DNA from 2 places in the Streptomyces sp. NPDC001194 genome. Region 1 is predicted to be linked to the other one. Evidence: riboswitches for the same ligand, from Rfam matches in the RefSeq annotation. Region 1 holds a riboswitch; the other holds the start of a gene.
The links. Region 1 has a riboswitch for S-adenosylmethionine ahead of ACFY1T_RS07085 (aminotransferase class V-fold PLP-dependent enzyme). Riboswitches for the same ligand answer to the same signal wherever they lie in the genome.
Positions count from the first base shown of each region.

Region 2: another riboswitch for S-adenosylmethionine. It lies ahead of thrC (threonine synthase); the one in region 1 lies ahead of ACFY1T_RS07085 (aminotransferase class V-fold PLP-dependent enzyme).

Region 1 is NZ_JBIAXU010000002.1:515,173-523,477, reverse strand. It holds gene ACFY1T_RS07095 (Lrp/AsnC family transcriptional regulator) at 1-75, shown strand, start outside; gene ACFY1T_RS07090 (ferredoxin) at 86-664, opposite strand; gene ACFY1T_RS07085 (aminotransferase class V-fold PLP-dependent enzyme) at 678-2,063, opposite strand; SAM riboswitch class IV at 2,304-2,420, opposite strand; gene trpD (anthranilate phosphoribosyltransferase) at 2,510-3,574, opposite strand; gene ACFY1T_RS07075 (cytochrome bc complex cytochrome b subunit) at 3,741-5,369, opposite strand; gene ACFY1T_RS07070 (ubiquinol-cytochrome c reductase iron-sulfur subunit) at 5,366-6,424, opposite strand; gene ACFY1T_RS07065 (c-type cytochrome) at 6,421-7,230, opposite strand; gene ACFY1T_RS07060 (heme-copper oxidase subunit III) at 7,307-7,927, opposite strand; gene ACFY1T_RS07055 (hypothetical protein) at 8,127-8,305, shown strand, end outside.
Region 2 is NZ_JBIAXU010000013.1:101,379-109,683, reverse strand. It holds gene groL (chaperonin GroEL) at 1-258, opposite strand, end outside; gene ACFY1T_RS24255 (cold-shock protein) at 612-815, opposite strand; gene ACFY1T_RS24250 (MoaD/ThiS family protein) at 1,199-1,477, opposite strand; gene thrC (threonine synthase) at 1,512-2,786, opposite strand; SAM riboswitch class I at 2,804-2,953, opposite strand; gene ACFY1T_RS24240 (glucosyl-3-phosphoglycerate synthase) at 3,161-4,111, shown strand; gene ACFY1T_RS24235 (trehalose-6-phosphate synthase) at 4,157-5,617, shown strand; gene ACFY1T_RS24230 (hypothetical protein) at 5,624-6,229, opposite strand; gene otsB (trehalose-phosphatase) at 6,313-7,161, opposite strand; gene ACFY1T_RS24220 (DUF3263 domain-containing protein) at 7,240-7,476, opposite strand; gene ACFY1T_RS24215 (extracellular solute-binding protein) at 7,581-8,305, opposite strand, start outside.

The DNA.
Region 1 (8,305 bases):
GACACGCACGTGGCGTTCCGCACGTACTCCCAGCACGACCTGGAAGCGGCCTTCGCCATCGGCCTCGACGCGTAGCGGCGGGCGCTCACAGCGCGGGCAGCGCCTCCCCCGGCCGCGCCGGGCGGCCCTCGGCGAGCCAGAAGACGTACCCGCGCAGCTGGACCGCGAGGTCGCCGTCGATGTGCGCGACGTACGCGCGGGCCCCCTCGGCCGCGTCCAGGAGCCCCGCCAGATCGGAGGTCGCGCCGGGGCCCCACCCGACGCCCATGGCCCACTCCCGCACCCGGCCCCGCTCACGCCACCAGTCCCGGACCAGCTCCGGCGTCCAGTGGGCGTCGCCGTCACCCCCGTAGGCCGCGAAGGGCTCGCAGTCGGCCGCGCAGGTCAGGGCGTGGACCCCGGCGGGCGTACGGGGCTGGCGGTAGACGAACTCGGAGCAGTACTCGTCCTCGTACCCGACGTGGCCGGGTGCGCACTGCCGTCCGGTGAGGCAGTTGTCCGTGTTGGCCGTGTAGAAGGGGCCGGGGACATTGCGCCAGTCCCGCTGCTCCCAGCCGTCGGGGGCCGGCCCGGACCAGTCCGAGCTCACCCGGTCCCCCCGCCACAGCGGGTGCGGCTCGCCCACCATCGCCCGCACGGTCGGCATCGGATCCCAGTACGTCATGATCCGAACCGTCTCACACGGCCGGGACGCAGCGGCCCTCCTCGGTGCGGTACTGCCACTTCGCCCCGTCGGCCACCAGTTCCTTCACGGCCCCGACGAAGCGGTCGACGTGCTCGTCCGGGGTGCCGGCGCCGAAGCTGACGCGGATCGCGTTCAGCGAGCGCTCGCCCGGGGCCGCCTCGGGGGCTCCGCATTCGCCCTGGGCCTGCGGCTCGCTGCCCAGCAGGGTGCGGACCAGCGGGTGGGCGCAGAAGAGGCCGTCGCGGACGCCGATCCCGTACTCCGCCGACAGCGCCGCCGCGAAGTGCGAGCTGTTCCAGCCGTCGACCACGAAGGAGATGACCCCGACCCGCGGGGCGTCGTCGCCGAAGAGCGACAGGATCCGGACGGCCGGGACCTCCGCCAGGCCGCTCCGGACCTTGGCGATCAGGTGCCGCTCGCGGGCGACGAGGTCCTCGAAGCCCGCCTCGGTCAGGGCCTTGCAGGCGGAGGCGATCGAGTACACGCCGATCACGTTCGGGGAGCCGGCCTCGTGGCGGGCCGCCGTCGTGTGCCACTCGACGTCGACGCCGCCGTCCGCGCGGCGGGCGACCTTCCGGGAGGCGCCGCCGCCGGCCAGGTACGGCTCCGCCCGCTGCAGCCAGTCCGCCCGGCCGGCCAGCACGCCCGAGCCGAACGGCGCGTACAGCTTGTGCCCGGAGAAGGCCACCCAGTCCACGTCGAGCTCCTGCACGGAGACCGGGTGGTGCGGGGCCAGCTGGGCGGCGTCCAGGACGATCCGCGCGCCGTGGGCGTGCGCCGCGGCGGCGAGCTCCTTCACCGGCCACAGCTCGCCGGTGACGTTGGACGCGCCGGTGACGCAGACCAGCGCCGGCCCGTAGGGGTCCCGGCCGGCCAGCGCCCGCTCCAGGGTCTCCACGGCCTGGGCCGGGGTCCGGGGCGCGTTGAGGTACGTGACCTGCGCGTTCCCCCACGGCAGCAGCGAGGCGTGGTGCTCGGTCTCGAAGACGAACACCTGGCAGTCGGCCGGCAGCACGGCGGCGAGCAGGTTCAGCGAGTCGGTGGTGGACCGGGTGAAGACCACTTGATCGGACGGGCGGCAGTCGAGGAACCCGGCGACCGTCGCCCGGCTCTGCTCGAAGAGGTCCGTGGACAGCTGGGAGAGGTAGCCGGCGCCGCGGTGCACGCTGCCGTAGTACGGGGCGTACGCGGCGACGTCGTCCCAGACCCGCTGGAGCGCGGGGGCGCTGGCCGCGTAGTCGAGGGCCGCGTAGGTGACCTCGCCGCCGGTGACGAGCGGGACGGTGACGTCCCGGCCGAGCACCGGCAGCGGCTCGGCACAGGCGGGGTCGGCGGCGGTCACGACGTCGGTGGCGGCGGTGTTCGGGTACGTGGACATGGCGGTATCTCCCGGCAGGACAGGCTGAATGGCTTCGGACGGCCCGTACGCGGACGCACGCGGCCCACGCGTCCCGGAAGACGGGTGCGCGGATGCACGGGTGCGAGGGGGTACGGGAGTTGCCTCGACGCGCGGACGGCTCGGGACCGCACGGAGGGTGAAGAAGGGGCGGAGTCGCCCTATCGCATTCGCTTGCTCACGGAAAAGCTCCTCGAGAGACCAGGACCCCTGGTGTCGAGGGATCCGCGCTTGCCGCAGGCCTTTCTGCCTGCGGCCTGGTCATCACCCGGGGCACCCCGCCACGGAAGGAGGGTTGCCGGACAGCAAGCCGGGGCCAAAACGCTGTCACTCGTGACCTGGTCAGCATCCTGCCACAAGATCCCCCGCGCGCAAGACCCCGGTCCGCATGGTGATACGCGCGCACCGGGGTCCTGGCCGGAAAACGGTCAGGCGTTGCTGGCCGCCACCCAGCGGTCCAGGGCGGCGCGGGCCGCGCCCGAGTCGACGGACTCGGCCGCGCGGGCGATCGCGGCGCCGATCTGCTCCTCCAGGGTCCCCGTGCCCGGGTCCAGGGCCACCAGGGCCGCCGCGGAGTTCAGCAGGACCGCGTCGCGCACGGGGCCCGTCTCGCCGGCCAGCAGCCGGCGGGCGACGTCCGCGTTGTACGAGGCGTCCGCGCCCCGCAGCGCCGAGACGTCGACCAGCGGGATGCCGACGTCACGCGGGTCGAAGGCCTGCTCCTCCACCCGGCCGTCGCGCACCCACCACACCCGGGAGGTCGCCGTCGTCGTCAGCTCGTCCAGGCCGTCGTCCCCGCGGAACACCAGCGCCGAGGAGCCCCGTTCCGCCAGCACGCCCGCCACGATGGGGGCCACCCGCGCGTCCGCCACGCCCGTGGCCTGCGCCCGTACCCGCGCCGGGTTGGTCAGCGGGCCCAGGAAGTTGAACGTGGTCCGGATGCCCAGCTCCTTGCGGGCCGCCGCCACGTGCCGCAGCGCCGGGTGGAACTTCACCGCGAAGCAGAAGGTGATGCCGGCCTCCTGCGCGACCTCGACCACCCGCGCCGGGGTGAGGTCCAGGTTGACCCCCAGCTTCTCCAGCACGTCCGAGGAGCCGCTCGCGGAGGACGCGGCCCGGTTGCCGTGCTTGACCACCTTCGCGCCCGTGCCGGCCACCACGATCGAGGACATCGTCGAGATGTTCACCGTCTTGGCCCCGTCGCCGCCCGTGCCGACGATGTCCACCGTCCGGCCCGGCACCTCGATCAGGTTGGCGTGCCCGTACATGGACCGTACGAGGCCGTTGATCTCCGCGACCGTCTCCCCCTTGGCCCGCAGCGCCACCACGAAGCCGGCGATCTGGGCGTCCGTGGCCTCTCCGCGCATGATCCGGTCCATGGCCCAGGCGGTCTCGTCCGCGCGCAGGTCCTGGCCGGACAGCAGGGCATCGAGGAGGCCCGGCCAGCCGCGGGCCGCCACGCTGTCGCCGCCTGCCGGGGTCGCAACGTTCATGGTCCGCTCCTGCTGTTGATCGGCCACCCGATGTCGGGGCCCACTCGAATGGGAAGGGGTTCAGCCTATCCAGCCCCGGGGACGGCAAAGAGCCCCGTCCGGACACTGGACGGGGCTCTTGCCGTGGCGACACCAGGACTGACCTGAATCAGTCCCTCAAGCGGGATCAGTGGTGGCCGTGGCCGCTCTGGATCTCCTTGTACTCCTCCACCGTGGGCTTCGGAATCTGGCTGTCCTGCGCGTAGTAGCCCTTGCTGAGCTTCGCGCGGAGCTTCTCCATGCGGCCGACCTTGCGCTCGACACCGTTCTCGTCGACCGTCGGGCCGATCTCGACCGGCTTGTACTGCTCGTGCGCGGTCAGCGTGTGCAGCTTGCCCTGGGTCAGCGGCTCGTGGATCTCGACGAACTCACCGTGCGGCAGGCGCTTGATGATGCCGGTCTCGCGACCGTGCAGCACCTTGTCCCGGTCCCGGCGCTGGAGGCCGAGGCAGATCCGCTTGGTGATGACGAAGGCGATGACCGGGCCGACGAAGAAGCCGATGCGGGCGAACCAGGTGATGTTGTTGATCGACAGGTGGAAGTACTGCGCGAACATGTCGTTTCCACCGGCGATCAGCAGGATGACGTACCACGTCAGCCAGGCCACACCGAAGGCCGTACGGGTCGGGACGTTGCGCGGGCGGTCCAGGATGTGGTGCTCGCGCTTGTCCCCGGTGACCCAGGACTCGATGAACGGGTAGACCGCGATCGTGGCCAGGACCAGCGGGAAGATCACCAGCGGGATGAACACGCCCAGGACGAGCGTGTGGCCCCAGAGGTTGATCTCCCAGCCGGGCATCGCACGGATGAGGCCCTCGGAGAAGCCCATGTACCAGTCGGGCTGCGCGCCGGTGGACACGTGGTCCGGCCGGTACGGGCCGAGCGCCCAGATCGGGTTGATCGAGGCGATCGCCGCGATGGCCGCGATGACACCGAAGACCAGGAAGAAGAAGCCTCCGGCCTTGGCCATGTAGACCGGCAGCAGCGGCATGCCGACGACGTTGTTGTTCGTCTTGCCGGGACCCGCGAACTGGGTGTGCTTGTGGTAGAAGACCAGGATCAGGTGGGCCACCAGCAGGCCCATCATGATGCCGGGCAGCAGCAGGATGTGGATCGAGTAGAACCGCGCGACGAAGTCGCCGCCGGGGAACTCGCCGCCGAAGAGGAAGAACGACAGGTACGTGCCGACGATCGGCACGGACAGGATCGCGCCCTCCATGAAGCGGACACCGGTGCCCGAGAGCAGGTCGTCCGGCAGGGAGTAACCGGTGAAACCGGTGAACATGCCGAGGACCAGCAGCAGGAAGCCGAAGATCCAGTTGACCTCGCGCGGCTTGCGGAACGCGCCGGTGAAGAACACGCGCATCATGTGCACGAGCATCGCCGCGACGAAGATCAGAGCCGCCCAGTGGTGGATCTGCCGGATGAGCAGACCGCCGCGGACCTCGAAGCTGATGTTCAGGGTCGAGGCGAAGGCCTCGGACATCTGGACACCCTGCATGGGCACGTACGAGCCGTGGTACACGACCTCGTTCATGCTCGGGTGGAAGAACAGCGTCAGGTACACACCCGTGAGGATGATGATGATGAAGCTGTAGAGGCAGATCTCACCCAGCATGAAGGACCAGTGGTCCGGGAAGATCTTGCGCATGTTGGACTTGGCCAGGCTGTAGATGCCCAGGCGTCCGTCCGCCCAGTCCGCTACCCGCTCGCCCTTGGAGGGCGCCGGCCGCTTTGTGTCAGTGGCAGTGCTCATCCGCGCTCCCAGAATGCAGGACCGACGGGCTCTTCGAAGTCGCCGAGCGCTTCGAGGAAGCCTTCACCGTTCACGCCGATCCGCAGCTGCGGAAGCGCGTGGCCGGCCGGACCGAAGATGACTCGGGCGCCGTCGGAGAGGTCGAAGGTGGACTGGTGGCACGGGCAGAGCACGTGGTGGGTCTGCTGCTCGTACAGGCTGATCGGGCAGCCGACGTGGGTGCAGATCTTCGAGTAGGCCACGATGCCCTCGTGGGACCACTCGAGTTCCTGCTTGTCCTTGATGTCCTCCGGCTTGATGCGGACGATCATCAGGGCGGCCTTGGCGATCTGCGTCTGGAAGTCGTGCTGCTCCTCCTCCAGGCCCTCGGGCCTGGCGAAGGTCAGCGAACCGACCTGCACGTCCTCGGGACGCAGCGGCTCGTTCGTGTTGTCGTTGATGAGCAGCTTGCCCTTGGCCCACACGGTCTTGCGCAGCTTCTCCTCGGGCAGCGGGCCCAGGTCGCGCATGATCATGAGAGCGGACAGCGGCAGCATCGACAGCGCGCCCAGCATGGTGTTGCGGATCAGCGGGCGACGGGCGATGCCCGACTCCTGCGCGCCGTCGGCGAAGTCCTGCATGACCTTCGCCTTGAGCTCCGGCGGCGCCGCGATCTCGTGGCGCTCGTCGGCGACCTCCACGTCGGACATCAGCGTGCGGGCCCAGTGGACCGCGCCCGCGCCGATGCAGAACAGGGCCGTGCCCAGGGTCAGACCGAGCGCGAAGTTCAGCGCGCTCACCTTCCCGATCGGGAAGATGTAGACGATCTTGTCGACCGGGAGGATCACGTACGAGGCGATGAAGCCGATCGTGGCCAGCATCGACAGCGTGAACAGCATCGCCACGGTGCGCTCGGAGCGCTTCGCGGCCCGCTCGTCGATGTCCTGGATACGGGGCTTGTGGACCGGAAGGCCCGGGTCGGCGAACGGATCGTCCGCGACTGCTACGCCACCGTGGTGCGCGTCGCCCTGCTCGCTCGGCAGGTGCTTCTCTTCGGGAATGTCTTGGCTACTCATGACTTCTTGGCCTTAGCGGTGTGGGCCGCGACCCAGACGGCGACAGCGATCAGCGCACCCAGACCGAAGATCCAGCCGAACAGACCCTCGGAGACGGGGCCGAGGCCGCCGAGCTTGAGACCACCGGGGCTGGTCGACTTGTCGCCGTTCACGTGCTCGAGGTACGCGATGATGTCCTTCTTCTCCTTCGTCGGCATGGTGCTGTCCGGGAAGGAGGGCATGTTCTGCGGGCCGGTGAGCATGGCCTCGTAGATGTGCTTCGGCGAGACGCCCTCGAGGTTCGGGGCGTACTTGCCGTTCGTCAGCGCGCCACCCTCGCCGGTGAAGTTGTGGCACTGCGCGCAGTTGTTGCGGAAGAGCTCACCACCCCTGGCGATGTTGGCGCCCGCCGGGTCGTACTGCTTCTCGGTCGGCACGACGGGGCCGGCGCCGAGGGAGGCGATGTAGGCGGCGAGCTGGTCGATCTGCGCCTGGTCGTAGATGACCGGCTTCTTCGGCACCTGCACGCCGGGCTGCTGGGCGGGCATGCGGCCCGTGCTCACCTGGAAGTCGACGGCCGCGGAGCCGACGCCGACCAGGCTGGGGCCGTCAGTGGAACCCTGACCGCCGGTTCCGTGGCAGCTTGCGCAACCCACGGCGTAGAGCTTCTGGCCCTCCTCGATGGCGAGGGACTGGGCGGTTTCGTCGGCCTGCGCCTTGCCCGCGGGGGCGAAGGCGGCGTACAGCCCCCCAGTGGCCGCCAGCGCGAGGAGTAGAACGACGACCGCCGCCAGCGGATGGCGTCGTCGTGCGGAGAGCTTTTTCACGGATTACCCCGGTGTCAGGATCTTCTGCGTCGGTGTTTCTGGATGGAGTGCCGGGTCTGGCCCGGTGACGTGTTCGCTACTTGATCAGGTAGATCGTCGCGAAGAGGCCGATCCAGACGACATCGACGAAGTGCCAGTAGTAGGACACGACGATGGCCGACGTGGCCTGTTCGTGGGTGAACCTCTTGGCCGCGTACGTCCGGCCGAGGACCAGCAGGAAGGCGATGAGACCGCCCGTCACGTGCAGACCGTGGAAGCCGGTGGTCAGGTAGAACACCGAGCCGTACGGACCTGACTTGAGAGACATGCCCTCGTGCTTGACCAGCTCGGTGTACTCGAACACCTGGCCGCCAATGAAGATCGCACCCATGACGAATGTGATCATGAACCACGACCGGAGCTTCTTCACGTCACCGCGCTCGGCGGCGAATACGCCGAGCTGGCAGGTGAGGGAGGAAAGCACCAGGATCGTCGTGTTCGTCGCCGAGAAGGGCAGATTCAAGGCCGAAGCCTGCTCTGACCAGTACTCGGCACCTGTCACGGATCGCAGGGTGAAGTACATCGCGAAGAGGGCCGCGAAGAACATCAGCTCGGAACTCAACCAGATGATGGTTCCGACGCTGACGAGGTTCGGCCGGTTGACCGTCGGGTGCGCGTGCCCGGTATCTACTGTCGTTGCTGTCGCCACGACCGACATTATGTCGGTCGCTTATCCCGCCCTCACCCCGGGGGGTGCCGTTCGGAGTGTCAGGGGCGTGTGCAAGGCCCGAACGGCCCATCAGATCGGCCCGGGGACCTCCATCGGCGAGGCTGTCCGAACCGATGTTGACACCGGGTCGGACGGAGTAGCATCCCGCGCAACATCAACGTGATTCACGGCACCGTGGAGGAACGAAATGCGGTCGACTGCACGGGTTCTGGTCTACAGCGACGACGCGAGCACCCGCGAGCAGGTGCGGCTGGCGGCCGGGCGCCGGCCGGCCGCGGACCTGCCACCGGTCGAGTTCGTGGAATGCGCCACGCTCCCGGCCGTCCTGAGCGAGCTGGACGCGGGCGGGATCGACGTGTGCGTGCT
Region 2 (8,305 bases), on a different contig from region 1:
GTCGCCCGCGACGTCGTCCGTCTTCTTGGCGACTTCCTTGACCAGCTCGGCGCCGATCTTCTCGTACGGGTCCTCGAGCTCGATCTCCTTGGCGATGGAGACACCATCGTTGGTGATCGTGGGGGCGCCCCACTTCTTCTCAAGGACGACGTTGCGACCCTTGGGGCCAAGGGTGACCTTGACGGCGTCGGCGAGCTGGTTCATCCCGCGCTCGAGACCGCGCCGGGCCTCCTCGTCGAACGCAATGATCTTGGCCATCTGAAGTGGTCCTCCAGGACTGGGGTTCCCCCTGCGCCGTCGGCACGAGGGGAGGGTTGGATTGCTCCGGACCGCGCCCGCGCCCGCGACGGACGGCCTGCGTGCCCGGCGGTTCCTTCCCGCCGGACCCTGCGGGCCTCACCGACCCGGTCCTGTGTAGTAGCACTCTCAGCAGGAGAGTGCTAACGCCAATGATTAGCACTCGACCCCTCCGAGTGCAAGCGGCTTGGGTGAACGTCGACCCGTGCCCGGCCGGGCCCCCGCCCCGCTCCCGGGCAGCACGAAGGGCCCGTACCCCTCCTCTGAGGTCCGGGCCCTGCGTGTGTATGCGTCGGTGGTCGATCGCGCCGGGACTAGACGGCGAGCTTGACCATGTCCGCCTGCGGACCCTTCTGGCCCTGCGAGATCTCGAACTCGACCCGCTGACCCTCTTCAAGGGTGCGGTACCCGTCCATCTGGATGGCGCTGTAGTGGACGAACACATCCGCACCACCGTCGACCGCGATGAAGCCGTAGCCCTTCTCCGCGTTGAACCACTTGACGGTGCCCTGAGCCATGCCTAACTCCCCTATTACTGGCCCTTGCGCAGGACCGCACTTCGCGGTCCCGGGTCAGAACTTGCGCCGGAACGCCTCGACCGGGGCTGAATGTATCCGCACCGCTGCTGTCTGCAACAGGTCAATCCGACGAGAATTCTGGACACGGGGATACATTGAAATAGAGTGAAAAGTTGGCATATTCCCGGGCAACTCGGACCCGGCATATCTCGCCAAAGCCCCATACCGCACTCACACATTGACTCAATGTCAACCATCACGCGACCCGCTCATATGCGGCGGGCAAGTACAGCGGAGGGGACTTCCCCAACTCTACCGCGCCCAACCAAGCAGAATTACCCCCTCCGCTTTTACCGGAGGGGGTAATTCTGGGCTTTCGCGTGTCAGCAGCCGCCCGCGACGGCGGGAATGATCGAGACGCCCGCGCCGTCCGGCGTCACCGCGTCCAGACCGCCCTCGAAGCGCACGTCGTCGTCGTTGACGTAGACGTTCACGAAGCGGCGCAGCTTGCCCTGGTCGTCCAGGACACGGGCGGAGATGCCCGGGTGGTTCGCCTCCAGGGAGGCGATGACCTCGGAGAGGGTCGCACCCTCGGCGGAGACCTCCGCCTGGCCGCCGGTGTAGGTGCGCAGGATGGTGGGGATGCGGACGTTGACGCTCATGGCGCTACTGCCTTTCCGGGGTTCAGAGGAGGGATCAGGCCAGGCCGGCGGCGCGGAACGCGTCCAGGCTCGGGCGGATGGTGGCGGTCTGCCCGCTGTCCGCGGCCACCGCCTCCAGGGTCTTGAGGCCGTCACCGGTGTTGAGGACCACCGTGGTCAGCGCCGGGTCGAGCTGCCCGTTCTCGATGAGCTTCTTCGTCACGCCGACGGTCACGCCGCCCGCGGTCTCGGCGAAGATGCCCTCGGTCTGCGCGAGGATCTTGATGGCCTCGACGACCTGCTCGTCGGTGACGTCCTCGACGTAGCCGCCCGTACGGCGGGCGATGTCCAGGACGTACGGGCCGTCGGCAGGGTTGCCGATGGCCAGCGACTTGGCGATGGTGTTCGGCTTCTGCGGGCGCACCACGTCGTGGCCGGCCTTGAACGCCGTGGAGACCGGGGAGCAGCCCTCGGCCTGCGCACCGAAGATCTTGTACGGCTTGTCCTCGACGAGCCCGAGCTTGATCAGCTCCTGCAGACCCTTGTCGATCTTCGTCAGCTGCGAGCCGGACGCGATCGGGATCACGATCTGGTCGGGCAGCTGCCAGCCGAGCTGCTCGCAGATCTCGTAGGCCAGCGTCTTGGAGCCCTCGCCGTAGTACGGGCGCAGGTTGACGTTGACGAAGCCCCAGCCCTCGCCCAGCGGGTCGCCGATGAGCTCGGAGCAGAAGCGGTTGACGTCGTCGTAGTTGCCCTCGATGCCGACGAGGTCGCCGCCGTACACACCGGCCATGACGACCTTGCCCTGCTCCAGGTCGTGCGGGATGAACACGCAGGAGCGGAAGCCGGCCCGGGCGGCCGCGGCGCCGACGGCGCCGGCCAGGTTGCCGGTGGAGGAGCAGGACAGGGTGGTGAAGCCGAAGGCGCGGGCGGCCTCGACCGCGATGGCCACGACGCGGTCCTTGAAGGAGTGCGTCGGGTTGCCGGAGTCGTCCTTCACGTACAGCTTGCCGGTGAAGCCGAGCTCCTTGGCCAGGTTGGCCGCGTCCACGAGCTTGGTGAAGCCGGGGTTCAGGCTGGGCTTGGAGGCCACGTCCGCGGGGACGGGCAGCAGCGGGGCGTAGCGCCAGATGTTGTTCGGGCCGGCCTCGATCGCGGCGCGCAGCGCTTCGGGGTCCCCGGTGGGAAGGTCGTAGGCGACTTCCAGCGGACCGAAACACTCGACGCAGGCGAAGATGGGTCCGAGCTCGAAACGGGTACCGCACTCACGACACGAGAGGCCGGTGGCAGGTCCGAGATCGACAGAGGTGGCAACAGTCTGTGCAGCCATGATGGCGAGGCCCTTTCTCCTCATCTTCCCCATGGCGCACTTCGCCATGAGACGGAATTGGCACCTTCCCTAGCCGGGGACCTCGCTGCTGCAAGCGAGCGCGAGAACCGACTGGAGGGTTGCCGGGGCTTCAACGGGCCGTGTCCCTCTGCCCCTCTGGATGAGCGGTATGGCACCGGTGCGCGCGCTCTGCGGCGCGTCCGGGCATTTGTGCGCGGGGACCCCCGGCATGCGGTGGTCCTTCGCGTTGTTCAAGACTGTAACCGAAGGCCCGGGCGGTTGAGACAGCCGTCCGAACCGCGAGATGGATCACTTTTCGGCCGAAAGCGCCGAGGGGCGACGGACGAACGACGGACGAGCAGGGAGTGCTGAACGTGCTGGAAGAGGTGGAGCGCTGGTTCGCGGACCGCTCCTGGTCCGCGGCAGACCGACCGCTCGACCAGCTGTTGTCCGCCAAACGGGCGGCCGGCACCACGGTCAGCGTCGTCCTGCCCGCGCTCGACGAGGAGGAGACGGTCGGCGCGATCGTCGAGGTGATCCGGCGCGATCTGATCGACGGGCTGCCGCTGCCCTTGGTCGACGAACTGGTCGTGATCGACTCGGGCTCCACCGACCGGACGGCCGAGGTGGCCGCGAAGGCGGGCGCCCGGGTGGTGCACCGCGACGACATCCTGCCGCGGATCCCGGCCGTGCACGGCAAGGGCGAGGTGCTGTGGCGTTCGCTGCTGGCGACCACCGGGGACGTCGTCTGCTTCGTCGACGCGGACCTGCGGGACTTCTCCTCCGCCTTCGTGTCCGGGATCGTGGGCCCGCTGCTGACCGAGCCGGACGTGCAGTTCGTCAAGGCGATGTACGACCGCCCCCTGGCCGACGCGCCCGGCCAGGGCGGCCGGGTCACCGAGCTCGTCGCCCGCCCCCTCCTCAATCTCCACTGGCCGCAGCTGGCCGGCTTCGTCCAGCCGCTGGGCGGCGAGTACGCCGTGCGCCGGGCCCTGCTGGAACGTCTGCCCTTCCCCGTCGGGTACGGGGTCGAGCTCGGCCTGCTCGTGGACGCGCTGCACACCGTCGGGCTGGACGCGCTGGCCCAGGTGGACGTGGGCGTACGGCTCCACCGCCACCAGGACGGCCAGGCACTCGGCCGCATGGCCGCGGCGATCTACCGGACGGCGCAGCTGCGGCTCTCGCGCGGGCACCTCGTACGGCCCGAGCTGACGCAGTTCGAGCGCGGCCCGGACGGGTTCGTGCCGCGGACGTACCCCGTGGACACCGAGGAGCGGCCGCCGATGGCCGGGGTCAAGGAGTACTCCGGCCGCCGGGTGGCGTGAGGGAACTGACGTTTGAGCAGGCGGGCCCCGGGCTAGGTTCGCCGCATGGCTTCCCAGGTACTCGTTGCAGCGAACCGCGGCCCGCTCTCCTACGACCTCGGCGACGACGGCACCCTCACGGCCCGGCGCGGCGGGGGCGGACTCGTCTCCGGCCTCTCCGCCGCCCTCGCCCGCCAGCCGGAGGCGCTGTGGATCTGCGCGGCGCTGTCGGAGGCGGACCGGGAGGCGGTCCGCCGGGGCGTCTGCGAGCCCGGCGTCCGGATGCTGGACATCGATCCCACGACGTACGACGACGCGTACAACGGCATCGCGAACTCGGTGCTGTGGTTCACCCACCACCACCTGTACGACATCCCGCGCGAGCCGGTCTTCGACGCGGAGTTCCGCCGGCAGTGGGCTTCGTACGTCGCGTACAACCGCGCCTTCGCGGCGGCGCTGGCCGAGGAGGCGGGCGAGGGCGCGGCCGTGCTCGTACAGGACTACCACCTGGCCCTGGTCCCCGGTGAGCTGCGGGAACTGCGGCCGGACCTGCGGATCGGGCACTTCACGCACACGCCGTGGGCATCGGACGCCTACCTGCGGATGCTGCCGGACGCGATCAGGTCCGAGCTGCTGTGGGGGATGCTCGGGGCGGACCGGCTCGGCTTCCACACCCGGGAGTGGGCGGCGGAGTTCGTGCGCGGCGCGGCCGTCGACGACGCGAGCGGAAGCGCCGACCCGTTCTGGCCCTCGGGCTCGAAGCCCGGCGTGCACCACCGCCGGAAGGGCCCCGACGGCAGCCTCGGGGAGCAGCGCACCACCGACGTGTGCACGTACCCGCTGGGCGTGGACGCCGACGAGCTGCGCGCGCTGGCGCACCGGCCCGAGGTGAACGACAAGCTGGCGGCGCTGCGCGCGGAGGTCGGGGACCGCAAGACGATCGTCCGGGTGGACCGGACGGAGCTGTCGAAGAACATCGTGCGCGGGCTGCTGGCGTACCGGGAGCTGCTGACGGCGCACCCCGAGTGGCGCGGGCGGGTGGTCCACCTGGCCTCGGCGTACCCCTCCCGGCAGGACCTGGCGGTGTACCGGTCCTACACGCAGGCGGTGCGGGAGCTGGCGGAGCGGATCAACGAGGAGTTCGGCACGCCGGACTGGCAGCCGGTGCTGGTGTCGGTGAAGGACGACTTCGCCCGCTCCCTGGCGGCGTACCGGCTGGCCGACGTGGCGCTGGTGAACCCGGTCCGGGACGGGATGAACCTGGTGGCGAAGGAGATCCCGGTGGTGTCGGACGCGGGGTGCGCCCTGGTGCTCTCCACGGGGGCAGGGGCGTACGGGGAGCTCCGCGAGGACGCGCTGACGGTGAACCCGTACGACGTGTCGGCGACGGCGGAGGCCCTGCACGCGGCGCTGTCCATGCCGGCGGACGAGCGGCTGGAGCGCACCAAGCGCCTGGCCGCCGCCGCCACCGCCCTGCCCCCGACGGCCTGGTTCACGGCCCAGCTGGACGCCCTGCGCGGGGTGTAGAGGGCTTCAGTCCAGGTCGAACTGCCAGTGCGCGGTCTCGCGGTGGCTCGCGGACGGCGCGTGGACCTCGACCGTGAACGGGGCGCCCCGGCCGTCGGGAACCACCCTCACCTGAACGGTCCGCTTGCCGCCCTTGCCGAGGGGCGGCATGAGGGCCGAGGCCACCTCGTCCTCGTTGACCCAGGTCAGCGTGGAGCCGGTCGCATAGTGGTCGGAGGACTTGCCCGCCCGCACGACGACGGGGGCGTCGCCGACCGTGCTGACGGCGCTCTTCTGCGACTCACCGCCCGGGTTCAGCACCCCGTCGGTGCCGTTGGCGTAGGTGATGGTGAAGCGGTAGGCCCCGTCGTCCCCGCGGCGGGGCCGGCCGACCGTGACCTCGAGGTCGTCGACGTACCGGGCGGTCGTGCCGGGGGCGAGCGGGTCCACCACGCTGCCGGAGGGGCTGTCGTTGTCGAGGTGCCCGCCGCCCTGCAGGCTCTTCGCCAGTTCGGCCAGCGCCACGGCTCCCACGAGGGCCAGCACGGTGACGACGAGCAGCGCCACCGCGCAGCCCGTGAGGCCGCGGGAGCTCGTGGTGGTCGCCGCGGCGGGGGTCGGGTCCGTGTCCATGCAGGTGACGATAGGAGCGGCCGGGCGGCGGATCATGAGCGTTCGTACTCAGAGGTCCGCTGGGTACACGGGTGCCGCGCACGTCAGCCGCGGATGGCTCCGGCCAGCGCGGCCAGGAAGGCCACCACGTCCGCGGGGCCGTTCAGGACCAGGTCGGCCCGGGCGGAGAGTTCGGGGACCTCGGCCGAGCCGCTGGCCACCAGGAGCCCCGGCATGCCGTCGGTACGGAGCTTCTCCACGGCCGCGTACGCCGCGAGGTCGCCCAGGTCGTCCCCCGCGTACAGGACGGCCTCGGCGCCCGTCTCCGCGAGGTACTCGGTCAGGGCCACGCCCTTGTCCATGCCCGGCGGCCGCAGCTCCAGCACCGCCCGCCCCGGCTCCACCATCAGCCCGTGGCGCGCCGCCAGCTCGGCCAGCGGCTCGCGCAGCGCGGCGAACGCCGCGTCCGGGTCGGCCGCCCGCCGGGTGTGCACGGCCAGGGCCCGGCCCTTCTCCTCGATCCACGTGCCGCGCCAGGCGCCGATGGAGTCCAGGAACCCGGGCAGCTCCGCCCGGACGGCGGCGACCCCGGGGTGCTCGGCCGGGGCGTGCACGATCCCGGTCACGGCGTCCCAGCGCTCGGCCCCGTAGTGGCCGAGGACCACCAGGTGCTCCAGGCCGGGGGCGCCGGCGAAGCCCCCGTAGCGGACCGCGACCCCCGCCGGCCGGCCGGTGATCACGGCCACCGAGGCGACCTCCGGGGCCAGGGCGGACAGCGCAGGGACGGCTCCCGGGTGGGCGCGCGCCTGGTCCGGGTCCGGGACGATCTCGGCGAGGGTGCCGTCGAAGTCGAGCGCGACCACGGAGCGGCGGGGCACCCGGAGGAGGGCTTCGAGTCCCTCCCGTCCGGCGGCGGTGACGGGCATCGGCATGCTGTGCGGATGGCTCCCCATGGGGACGACCCTAACGGCCCTGGCGGGCCACGGCTACGGCGCGGCGAAGGGCTCCGGCGCCCGCCCGCCGGCGAGGCGTCAGCGCCGGGCGCGCTGCGCCTCGCGGATGCGGCGGAGCCGGTTGACGGTGCCCGGGGCGTGGGCGAGGGCCCGCGGGTCGTCCATCAGCACGTTGAGCAGCTGGTAGTAGCGGACCGGGGTCATCCCCAGCCCTTCCCTTATCGCCCGCTCCTTGGCTCCGGGACCGGGCCAGGTGCGTCCCTCGTACGCGAGCACCGCGGCCTCGGTGGCCGTCAGCCCCACGTCGTCCGTCATACCGCCAGATTAACGCCGCCGTGTGACACCCACCCGGCCCAGGCCCCCCGGCGGGGGGGTGCGAGGGGCGGCCGGCGAGGGGCGTGCGCCCCGGCGGCGTCGCGTCAGTGCGCGTCCGCCCTGCGCGCCGACTCGGCGATGTCCTCCAGGACCTTCGCCGGCTGCCCGCCCGGCTGCACGCTCTTGCCGATGTTCTGCTTGACGTCCTCGCTGACCCCGGCCCAGGACTTCTTGCCGACCGGGTAGAGCCGCGCGTTCGGCAGTGCCTGCAGGAACGTCTTCAGCTGCGTGGCCGAGCCGCCCGTACTGGCGTCCATCGCCCGGTAGCCGGTCGTCGTGACCGGCAGCAGGTCGTACTTGTTGGTGAAGGCCGTCACGTTCTTCGCCTCGTACAGGTAGTCCAGGAACTTCCCGGACTCCTTGCGGTGGCCGTTCTTGAAGGCCATGACCCAGTCCGCGACGCCCATCGTCGGGTGCTCGGTCCCGTCGGCGGTCGGCATGGCCACCATGCCGAACTTCACGCCCTTCTCGGCCGCCTGCTTCAGCAGCGTGGGGTGGCCGTTGAGCATGCCGACCTCGCCCCGCGTGAAGGCGTCGAAGGCCGCCTGCCGGTCGGTCTTCGCCGGTTCCAGCGCTCCGGTCAGCCCCTGGCCGACCATCTTGTCGCGCAGGAACTCGAACGTCTTGACGTTGTCCGCGGAGTCGATCGCGTACGCCTCTTCGTTGTCGGTGTAGCCGCCACCGCCCGCGAGCATCCACATCATCGACTCGGCCTGCGCCTCCTCGCGGCCCAGCGGCAGTGCGAACGGCGTCGCCACGCCCGCCGCCT